Regions from separate parts of the Streptomyces vilmorinianum genome, predicted to be linked through region 1. Evidence: riboswitches for the same ligand, from Rfam matches in the RefSeq annotation. Region 1 holds a riboswitch; the other holds the start of a gene.
What was found. Region 1 has a riboswitch for glycine ahead of gcvP (aminomethyl-transferring glycine dehydrogenase). Riboswitches for the same ligand answer to the same signal wherever they lie in the genome.
Positions count from the first base shown of each region.

Region 2: it holds a riboswitch for glycine, as region 1 does, so the genes downstream of both, gcvT (glycine cleavage system aminomethyltransferase GcvT) here and gcvP (aminomethyl-transferring glycine dehydrogenase) in region 1, are expected to answer to the same signal.

Region 1 is NZ_CP040244.1:2,858,790-2,864,142, forward strand. It holds gene FDM97_RS13400 (DNA polymerase IV) at 1-1,269, shown strand, start outside; gene FDM97_RS13405 (PRC-barrel domain-containing protein) at 1,330-1,695, opposite strand; glycine riboswitch at 1,810-1,908, shown strand; gene gcvP (aminomethyl-transferring glycine dehydrogenase) at 2,088-4,973, shown strand; gene FDM97_RS13415 (DUF5999 family protein) at 5,055-5,261, opposite strand.
Region 2 is NZ_CP040244.1:5,975,703-5,981,055, reverse strand. It holds gene FDM97_RS27660 (serine hydroxymethyltransferase) at 1-336, opposite strand, end outside; gene gcvH (glycine cleavage system protein GcvH) at 357-737, opposite strand; gene gcvT (glycine cleavage system aminomethyltransferase GcvT) at 815-1,939, opposite strand; glycine riboswitch at 2,101-2,203, opposite strand; gene FDM97_RS27645 (AAA family ATPase) at 2,344-3,015, shown strand; gene FDM97_RS27640 (enhanced serine sensitivity protein SseB) at 3,469-4,209, shown strand; gene FDM97_RS27635 (enhanced serine sensitivity protein SseB C-terminal domain-containing protein) at 4,263-5,072, shown strand.

The sequences.
Region 1 (5,353 bases):
GGAAAACCGGTGGTCGTCGGCGGGCTTGGGCCGCGCGGGGTCGTGGCCACGGCCTCGTACGAGGCCCGGCGCTTCGGGGTCCACTCGGCGATGCCGATGGCGCAGGCGCGGCGGCTGGCTCCGAACGCCGCCTATCTCGTGCCGCGCTTCGCGTTCTACCGATCGATCAGCGAGCAGGTCATGGAACTGCTCGGACGGCTGTCGCCGCTGGTGGAGCCGCTGAGCCTGGACGAGGCCTTCGTGGACCTGGCGGCCGGGGGTGTGGCGGAGGACAGCGCGGGCGCGCGGGCGGCCGGTGAGCGGCTGCGCAGGGACATTCTCGCCACCACGGGGCTGACGGGGTCGGTGGGGCTCGCGGGGTCGAAGATGCTCGCGAAGATCGCCTCCGAGGAGGCCAAGCCGGACGGGCTGGTGCTGATAGAGCCGGGGACCGAGCGGGGGCTCCTGGGGCCGAAGTCGGTGCGGATCCTGCCGGGGGTCGGGCCTGCGACCGGGGAGCATCTGCGGCGCGCCGGGATGACGACGGTGTCGGACCTCGCGGAAGCGGGCGAGGACGAGCTTGTACGGCTGCTTGGGCGGGCGCACGGGGCGTCCCTGTACAAGATGGCCCAGGGGTACGACGACAGGCCCGTGGTGGCCGAGAGGGACGCGAAGTCGGTCTCGGTGGAGGACACCTTCGACGTGGACCTGCACGACCGCGTGCGGATCCGGATCGAGGTGGAGCGGCTGGCGGAGCGGTGCGTGGCGCGACTGCGGGGGTCGGGGCACTCGGGGCGCACGATCGTCCTGAAGGTGCGGCGCTTCGACTTCTCGACGCTGACGCGCTCCGAGACGCTGCGGGGACCCACGGACGATCCCGTGGTGGTGCGGGAGGCGGCGGGGCGGCTGCTCGAGGGGGTGGACACGACGGGTGGGGTGCGGCTTCTGGGGGTGGGGGTGAGCGGGCTCGCCGACTACACGCAGGAGGATCTGTTCGCCCAGGCGGTGGAGCCGGCGGCGCGGTCCGTGGAGGAGGCGCCCGAGCCGGAGACCCCCGAGCCGGAGGCGCCGGCCGAGCGGAGGTGGGCGCCCGGGCACGACGTACGGCATGCCGTGTACGGGGCCGGGTGGGTGCAGGGGAGCGGGGTCGGGCGGGTCACCGTGCGCTTCGAGCAGCCGGGGTCGGCGCCGGGGCGGGTGCGGACGTTTCTCGTCGACGACCCGGAGCTGGAGGCGGGGGAGCCGCTGCCGCTGGTGGGGGGCGGGGGTGATGAGGCGGCGGTCGCCTAGTGGCGGTCGCCTAGTGAGGCGCCCGGCCTTCGGCCGGACAGCGCCGTCGGCGGCCGGCCGTCAGCCCTCCTCCTGGCCCGCCAGGCGGCCGAAGTCGCGGTCCGGGGGCGGCGGGGGGAGGGCGATGTTGTAGTGGCGGTAGAGCTGGAGCTCCTGCTCGGGGGAGAGATGGCGGCCCACGCCGAAGTCCGGGGCGTCCTTGATCAGGGCGCGTTCGTACGGGACGTGGAGACCGTCGCCGGCGAGTTCGCTCGGCTCCAGGGGGACGAACGCGTCCCGGCCGAAAAGGCCCGTGCGGACCGCTGCCCACTCGGGGACGCCCGTCGCGTCGTCCAGGTACACCTCGTCCACGGTGCCGATCTTGTGTCCATCGCGGTCGAACGCCTTGCGGCCGATCAGGCTGCGCGGATCGATGTCGGTCTGCACGGTCCCTCCACATGGTCGCAACTGCTCTACAAAGACTACGAAAGTGCACATCTGGGATGTCGGCCACTTGAGCGATGTGAACCGGAACCGCGCTGGTAGGCTGGCTATGGCTGTCGACCCTGTGCGGGAGAGTCCTCCGGAGAAACCTTTCGGAGGCGCCGAAGGAGCAAATCCTCCCCGGAATCTCTCAGGCACCTGTACCGCACGGACGAGGTCACTCTGGAAAGCAGAGCGGAGGCCCGACGGCATCCGCTCTCACCGACGGTGAAAACCGGCGAGCCCCTTCGGCATGCCGGTGAAGCTCTCAGGTTGAGATGACAGAGGGGGAGGCCGTCCGGGTACCCGCGCCGTGGTGCCCCTCGCAGGTCGTGACGACCAGGAGGCCTCCGTACATGACCGCCAACCGTATTCCGCTCTCCGAACTCGAACAGGGCATCCCGTTCGAGCAGCGGCACATCGGGCCCGACGCCGAAGCCCGGGCCAAGATGCTCGCGCAGGTCGGCTACGGCTCCCTCGACGAGCTCACGGCCGCCGCCGTGCCGGACGTGATCAAGAACGCCGAGGCGCTCGGCCTGCCCGCCGCCCGCACCGAGGCCGAGGTCCTCGCGGAGCTGCGTGAGCTCGCCGACCGCAACCAGGTCCTCGCCCCGATGATCGGCCTCGGCTACTACGGCACCTTCACGCCGCCGGTCATCCTGCGCAACGTCATGGAGAACCCCGCCTGGTACACGGCGTACACGCCGTACCAGCCGGAGATCTCGCAGGGCCGCCTGGAGGCGCTGCTCAACTTCCAGACCATGGTCGCCGACCTCACCGGTCTGCCCACCTCCGGCGCCTCCCTCCTCGACGAGGGCACCGCCGCCGCCGAGGCCATGGCGCTCTCCCGTCGCGTCGGCAAGGTCAAGAACGGTGTCTTCCTCGTCGACGCCGACGCCCTGCCGCAGACCGTCGCCGTCATCGAGACCCGCGCCGAGCCGACGGGTGTCGAGGTCGTCGTCGCCGACCTGAGCGCGGGCATCCCCGCCGAGGTCGCCGAGCGCGGCGTCTTCGGTGTGCTGATCCAGTACCCGGGCGCCTCCGGTGCCGTACGGGACATCAAGCCGCTCATCGACCAGGCCCACGAGCTCGGCGCCGTCGTCACCGTCGCCGCCGACCTGCTCGCGCTCACCCTGCTCACCTCGCCCGGCGCCCTCGGCGCCGACATCGCCGTCGGCACCACCCAGCGCTTCGGTGTGCCCATGGGCTTCGGCGGTCCGCACGCCGGCTACATGGCCGTCCAGGACAAGCACGCCCGTTCCCTGCCCGGCCGCCTCGTCGGTGTCTCCGTCGACGCCGACGGCAACAAGGCGTACCGCCTGGCCCTGCAGACCCGCGAGCAGCACATCCGCCGCGAGAAGGCCACCAGCAACATCTGCACCGCGCAGGTGCTGCTCGCCGTCATGGCCGGCATGTACGCCGTCTACCACGGCCCCGACGGCCTCAAGGGCATCGCGCAGCGCACCCACCGGTACGCCGCGATCCTCGCCGCGGGCCTGAAGGCCGGCGGTGTGGAGGTCGTCCACGGCAGCTTCTTCGACACCGTCACCGTGCGCGTGCCCGGCAAGGCCGCCGAGGCCGTCGCCGCCGCCCGCGAGGCCGGTGTCAACCTGTACCTCGTCGACGCCGACCACGTGTCGGTCTCCTGCGACGAGACCACCGGCCGCGCCCAGCTCGCCGCCGTCTGGGGCGCCTTCGGTGTCGACGCCGACATCGAGGCCCTCGACGCCGCCACCGAGGACACGCTGCCCGCCGGCCTGCTGCGCTCCGACGCGTACCTCACCCACCCGGTCTTCCACGCGCACCGCTCCGAGACGTCGATGCTGCGCTACCTGCGCAAGCTCGCCGACCGCGACTACGCGCTCGACCGCGGCATGATCCCGCTCGGCTCCTGCACGATGAAGCTGAACGCGACCACCGAGATGGAGCCGGTGACCTGGCCCGAGTTCGGCCAGATCCACCCCTTCGCCCCGGTCGAGCAGGCGCAGGGCTACCTCACGCTCATCACCGAGCTGGAGGAGCGTCTCGCCGAGGTCACCGGCTACGACAAGGTGTCGATCCAGCCCAACGCCGGTTCGCAGGGCGAGCTGGCCGGTCTGCTGGCCGTCCGCGCCTACCACCGCGCCAACGGCGACGAGCAGCGCACCGTCTGCCTCATCCCGTCCTCCGCGCACGGCACCAACGCCGCCTCCGCGGTGATGGCCGGCATGAAGGTCGTCGTCGTCAAGACCGCCGACGACGGCGAGGTCGACGTCGCGGACCTGCGCGCCAAGATCGAGCAGTACCGCGACGAGCTGTCCGTGCTGATGATCACGTACCCGTCCACGCACGGTGTGTTCGAGGAGCACGTCGCCGACATCTGCGCCGAGGTGCACGAGGCCGGCGGTCAGGTGTACGTCGACGGTGCCAACCTGAACGCGCTCGTCGGTCTGGCCAAGCCGGGCAAGTTCGGCGGCGACGTCTCGCACCTGAACCTGCACAAGACCTTCTGCATCCCGCACGGTGGCGGCGGCCCGGGCGTCGGTCCGGTCGGTGTGCGCGCGCACCTCGCGCCGTACCTGCCGAACCACCCGCTGCAGCCCACCGCGGGCCCGGAGACGGGCGTCGGCCCGATCTCGGCCGCCCCGTGGGGCTCGGCCGGCATCCTGCCGATCTCCTGGTCGTACGTGCGTCTGATGGGTGGCGAGGGCCTCAAGCGCGCCACGCAGGTGGCCGTCCTCGCGGCGAACTACATCGCCAAGCGCCTGGAGCCGCACTACCCGGTGCTCTACACCGGTCCGGCCGGTCTGGTCGCCCACGAGTGCATCGTCGACCTGCGCCCGCTGTCCAAGGAGACCGGCGTCAGCGTCGACGACATCGCCAAGCGTCTGATCGACTACGGCTTCCACGCGCCGACGATGTCGTTCCCGGTGGCCGGCACGCTGATGATCGAGCCGACCGAGTCCGAGGACCTCACCGAGCTCGACCGCTTCTGCGACACGATGATCGCGATCCGCGGCGAGATCGAGAAGGTCGCGTCGGGCGAGTGGCCCGCCGACGACAACCCGCTGCACAACGCGCCGCACACCGCGGCCGCGCTGGGCGGCGAGTGGAACCACCCGTACACGCGTGACGAGGCGGTCTTCCCGGCCGGTGTCTCGGCCGCGGACAAGTACTGGCCGCCGGTCCGCAGGATCGACGGGGCGTTCGGCGACCGCAACCTGGTCTGCTCCTGCCCGCCGCTGGACGAGTACGACAACTGAGCATGAGTCAGGGCCGGTTCGGAGGATTCCTCCGGGCCGGCCCTTGTCGTGCGCTTCGTGTGCCTCGTGTGCCTCGTGCGGTCAGGCGGCGGTCGTCACCCGGCCCGCGGTCAGCGGGCGGTGCGGGGCGATGATCTGGCCGTCCGGCAGCAGTTCACCGGTGTCCTCGAAGAGCAGGACGCCGTTGCACAGCAGGCTCCAGCCCTGCTCCGGGTGGTGCGCCATCAGGCGGGCCGCCTCCCGGTCGGCGGAGTCGGCGGTGGGACAGGCAGGCTGGTGCTGGCACATGGATGGGTTCTTTCGCTGCGTCGTGGTGAGTGTCGTCCTGCGGCTCGGTGCGGTACTCATGGCCGCCCCCCGTTGTCGGTTCGGTAGGTCCA
Region 2 (5,353 bases), 3.1 Mb from region 1:
GGGCTGGGCGATCGCGAACAGCGCGGCCTGGTTCGCGGAGGCGCCGGAGTGCGGCTGGACGTTGGCGTACTCGGCGCCGAACAGGTCCTTGATGCGGTCGATGGCGATCTGCTCGGCCACGTCGACGTGCTCGCAGCCGCCGTAGTAGCGGCGGCCCGGGTAGCCCTCGGCGTACTTGTTGGTGAGGACGGAGCCCTGGGCCTCCATGACCGAGACCGGAGCGAAGTTCTCCGAGGCGATCATCTCGAGGGTGGACTGCTGGCGGTGGAGCTCGGCGTCGACGGCGGCGGCGACGTCCGGGTCCAGCTCGTGGAGAGGGGTGTTCAGAAGCGACATGAATCGATCCCTAAGGGGTCTCAGTTCCCGGCGGTGAGCTCGGTGTACTCGTCGATGGAGAGCAGGTCCTTCGGCTCCTCGGCGATGCGGACCTTGAACAGCCAGCCACCCTCGAACGGGGCGGTGTTCACCAGGGAGGGGTCGTCCACGACGTCCTGGTTGGCCTCGACGACCTCGCCGGTCACCGGCGCGTACAGGTCGCTGACGGACTTGGTCGACTCCAGCTCGCCACAGGTCTCGCCCGCGGTGACGGTGTCCCCGACCTCGGGGAGCTGGGCGTAGACGACGTCACCGAGCGCGTTGGCCGCGAACTCCGTGATGCCGACCGTCGCGACGCCGTCCACGACGTCCGACAGCCACTCGTGCTCCTTGGTGTAGCGCAGCTGCTGGGGGTTGCTCATGACCTGATTCTCCTGGATCGGGGGAGTGCTGATGAACGTGGGTCTTGCGAGGTGAGACGCCGAGTGAGACGGAAACGTCACTTCTGGCGCTTGTAGAAGGGCAGCGACACGACCTCGTACGGCTCGTGGGTGCCGCGGATGTCCACACCTACACCCTGCGTGCCGGGCTCGGCGTGCGCCGCGTCCACGTACGCCATGGCGATCGGCTTTCCGAGGGTCGGGGAGGGGGCGCCGGAGGTGACCTCGCCGACGACCTCGCCGTTCGCGACGACGGAGAACCCGGCGCGCGGGACGCGGCGGCCCTCGGCGATCAGGCCGACGAGCTTGCGCGGCGGGGCGGTCTCGGCGCGCTCGGCGGCCTTCTCCAGGGCCTCGCGGCCCACGAAGCGGCCCTCGTTCGTCGTCTTCTCGAACTTCACGACCCGGCCGAGGCCCGCGTCGAACGGGGTGAGGGAGGTGGTCAGCTCGTGCCCGTACAGCGGCATGCCCGCCTCAAGGCGGAGCGTGTCACGGCAGGACAGGCCGCAGGGGATCAGGCCGACCGGGGCGCCCGCCTCGGTCAGCGCCTTCCAGACGCCCTCGGCGTGCTCGGGCTTCAGGAACAGCTCGAAGCCGTCCTCGCCGGTGTAGCCGGTACGGGCGATCAGCGCGGGGACGCCGGCGACCGTGCCGGGCAGGCCGGCGTAGTACTTCAGGCCGTCCAGGTCGGCGTCGGTGAGCGACTTCAGGATGCCGGGGGACTCCGGGCCCTGGACGGCGATCAGGGCGTACGCGTCACGGTCGTCGCGCACCTCGGCGTCGAAGCCGGCCGCTCGCTCGGTCAGCGCGTCGAGGACGACCTGGGCGTTGGAGGCGTTGGCGACGACCATGTACTCCTGCTCCTGGAGCCGGTACACGATCAGGTCGTCGAGGATGCCGCCGTCCTCCTGGCAGATCATCGTGTAGCGGGCGCGGCCGACGCCGACCGTGGAGATGTTGCCGACGAGGGCGTAGTCGAGGAGCTCGACGGCCTGGGGGCCGGTCACGGTGATCTCGCCCATGTGGGAGAGGTCGAAGAGGCCCGCCTTGGTGCGGACGGCGTTGTGCTCGTCGCGCTCGCTGGCGTAGCGCAGCGGCATGTCCCAGCCGGCGAAGTCGGTCATGGTCGCGCCCAGGGAGCGATGCAGGGCATCGAGGGCGGTCAGACGGGGGGCAGTGCTCATGGGTGTGGCTCCCGGATCCCAAGGGCGAGAAAGAACATGACAGGCAGGACGATCCTCCCCATCTGTCATGGAACCTGAGAGGTTCACCGAGGGCATCCTCGGCTTGCACCTTGGGTGGAGCCGCGCCGGGCTGGCCGGGACGGTTCGCTTTTCAGATCTGCCTCATCCACGCGGTACGGGGCCTGAGAGATTCAAGGGAGGGTCTTGCTCCTTCGGCGCCCGGGGCCCACCGTGGTGGTCCCGGGACTCTCCCGCGCGGATTCGAGCGGCCGGTATGCGGTTGTGTGCGCTTGGCGCGCACATCATTGCATGCGGGATCTGATCGGCAAATCGCTTGTGCCTCATTACCGTTTCTTTACACTTTGTGGGAAAGGGTCCCGGGGACCCGACTGGGGGAGAAGGCAATGACGTTCCAGCACACCGGCGCCTATGCGACGAGCACGGGCATACCGGCCCCGCGCGCCCGGGCCAGGACCCGCAGGCGCGGCTCCGCCGTGCCCGTGCTCCGCGATCTGCGCGAGCGGGGCGGCCGGGGCCCGCGCGTGCTCTCCTTCGGCGGGGGCGACCTCGTGGTGGTCTCCGGGCTGCCCGGCAGCGGCAAGTCGACGCTCATGCGGCGGACGGCCGAGGGCATGGCCATCGATTCGCAGGACGCCCGTGAGCGCTGGGAGGCACGACTGCCCCGCTTCCTGCCGTACGCCGTCTACCGCCCGCTGGCCCGGATCGCCCACTACGCCGGGCTGCGCCGGGCGCTGCGCTCGGGGCGCAGCGTGGTCGTCCACGACTGCGGCACGCAGTCCTGGGTGCGCGGCTGGCTGGCCCGCGAGGCCCGCCGCCGGGGCCGCGCCCTGCACCTGGTCCTGCTGGACGTCACACCCGCGGCCGCCCGCGAGGGCCAGCGCGATCGGGGCCGCGGCGTGTCCGGCTACGCCTTCGCCCGCCACCGCCGCGCCGTCGCCCGCCTCCTGACCTCCGTCGAGTCCGGCCGCCTCCCCCGCGGCTGCGCCTCGGCAACCCTCCTGGACAGGCCCGCGGCGGGCGCCCTGATGAGAATCGCCTTCCGCGACGGCTCCTGACGGGCCGAGCGCTCGGCACCCGGCACGCCCGGAACTGGCGCCCGGCGCCCGGGGCCGACACCTGGCCCTCGCGCCCGGCACGGCCATCCCGCGCCCGGCCCGGGCCAGGTGCCTGGCGTGGCCATCCCACCCGGCACAGACAGCCGGCGCCTGGCCCGGCATGCTCGGAACAGACGCCCGGCATTCAGGCCCCGGCACGGGCCTCCGGCCCCCGACGCTCGGCCCTGGGCACCAGGCACGCAGGCCGATCCCGGCCGCTCGGCGGCCCGTCGCGGCGGTCGGTCGCGTCGGCTGCGGGCGCCGGACGAGCGGCTCCCGGTCGATCCGGATACGCGGTGTCGCGCGCACTGAGTACGCTTTTGGCCACGGCGGCGTCAGGGCGGCATTAGGGTTCTGCCCCGAGGGCGCGCGACGAGTGCGGACGGGCGCGCGCGAGAAGGGGAACCGAGGACCGTGGACGTTACGTGGCCGGGCAATGAGCTCGAAGAGGTGCTGGCCGCCTCGCTCGGCAACCCCGCCGCCGGAGGGCGGCTCGTCGAGGTGCTCGGGCGGAGCCCCGTCTGGGTGCCCCTGCCCAACGGGGGCAGCCCCGAGAGCCGCGACCTCGACCTGCCCACGATGGAGATCGACGGACTCCCGTACGTCCCCGTCTTCAGCTCCGAGCAGCAGTTCCTGGCCTGTGTCGGAAGCCACATGTCCTTCACCGTCGCGCCCGCCCGAGACTTCGCCCGCGGCCTGCCCCCACAGCTCGGCATCGCCGTGAACCCCGGCGGCACCGTCGGCGCCCCGCTGCCGCCGCCCGCCGTCGCCGAGCTCTGCCGGGTCGGCCGCACCCCGCTGGACGGCCCCGCTACCGGCGGCCGGGTCCGGCTCTTCGAGCCCGACTGGCAGGACGACCCCGTCGACTTCCTCTCCGCGGCGGCCGCCGAGTTCGAGGCCGCCGGAGTCGTCGTCTCCGCCCGCCGCGCCCTGGCCAGCGTCGAGGGCACCGAACCCGCCCTCTTCGTCGGCGTCCAGCTCGCCGCCTGGGACGGCGTCGACCGCAACGCGCCGCTCGACGCCCTCGGCCGGGCGCTCGGCCGGATCGAGGTGGCCTGGCCGGTCAATCTCATCCTCCTGGACGTTGCGCAGGACCCGGTCGGCGACTGGATGCTGGAGAAGGTGCGCCCCTTCTACCAGCGGGCCTCCGCGTAATTAAGCTGGTTCGACAAGCTGGTTCGGTGGACGGAAGAGGGGCGGGACCCAGGGTGAGCGCGTCAGGCACCGCTGCGGCCGGACAGGTCGAGCACATGCTGCGCCAAGTGGCACCCGGACGCTACGACGCGTACGAGCAACTGCTGCACGCCCTCGCCGACGGAAGCGTCTGGATGCTCCTCTGGCAGGGCGGGCCCGGCTCGCCCGACGCCCAGTACGGAAACATGGAGGTCGACGGCTTCGGGTACGCCCCGTGCGTCACCTCCGCCCAGGAGCTCGCCGCCTCCGGCTGGAACCGCGCCCACGAGGTGGTCACCGGCCGTGACATCGCCCGCGCCCTCTACCCCGACCGCTGGGGCATCTGGCTCAACCCGCACGACGCCGGCGGCGGCGTCGGCATCCCCTGGGCCGACCTCCGGAGGATCGCCACCGGTCTGGACCGGATGCCGGCCGGACCCCTGCGGCTGTCCGAGCCCGCGCTCGAGATCCCGCAGTTCTACGCGCTGCTGACCCAGAACGCCCATCGCACCCCGTCCGTACGGTCGCTGCGCCGCGCCTGGGTGCAGCCCGCGCTCGGCTCCCCGTACCTCGCCATCGGTCTCGACCTCTACGACACCTCCCCGGCCTCCGTCGACGCGGTGCGGGCCATGATGCGCCAGTCGATCTCCGCGGTCCCCGACGGCCTGCCCGTCTCGACGGTCGCGATGTCCGACGCGTACGACCCGGTGGCGCTGTGGCTACGAGCCAACGCGCGGCCGTTCTACGACCGTGACGCGCACGCCGCACCCGGACCGCACGCCCCGCATGCCCCGCACGCCCCGGGGTACGGATACCCTCCGGCCGCCGCGCCCCACGCGTACTGATTCGTCCCTTTCGATACCCCAATTCACTCCTGCGGGGCAGCAGTTGAGACGCATGTCCGTTCTGGCCGAATAGCGGGCGAGATGGTCCGCTGACGCGATCACGGCGTCCGGATAACGGAAGACAACGCACCGCATCACGGTTGAGCAAACATTCACCGCCAGGTCTGGCGGGTGATCGCGAACCCATTGAAGACTCCCCGGAACACCGGGCGTTCGGCTTCATGGCCAAAGCCCAGCAGTTGTTCCACCAAGCCGCTACCCGCGGCGGGCAAGGGCCGGCT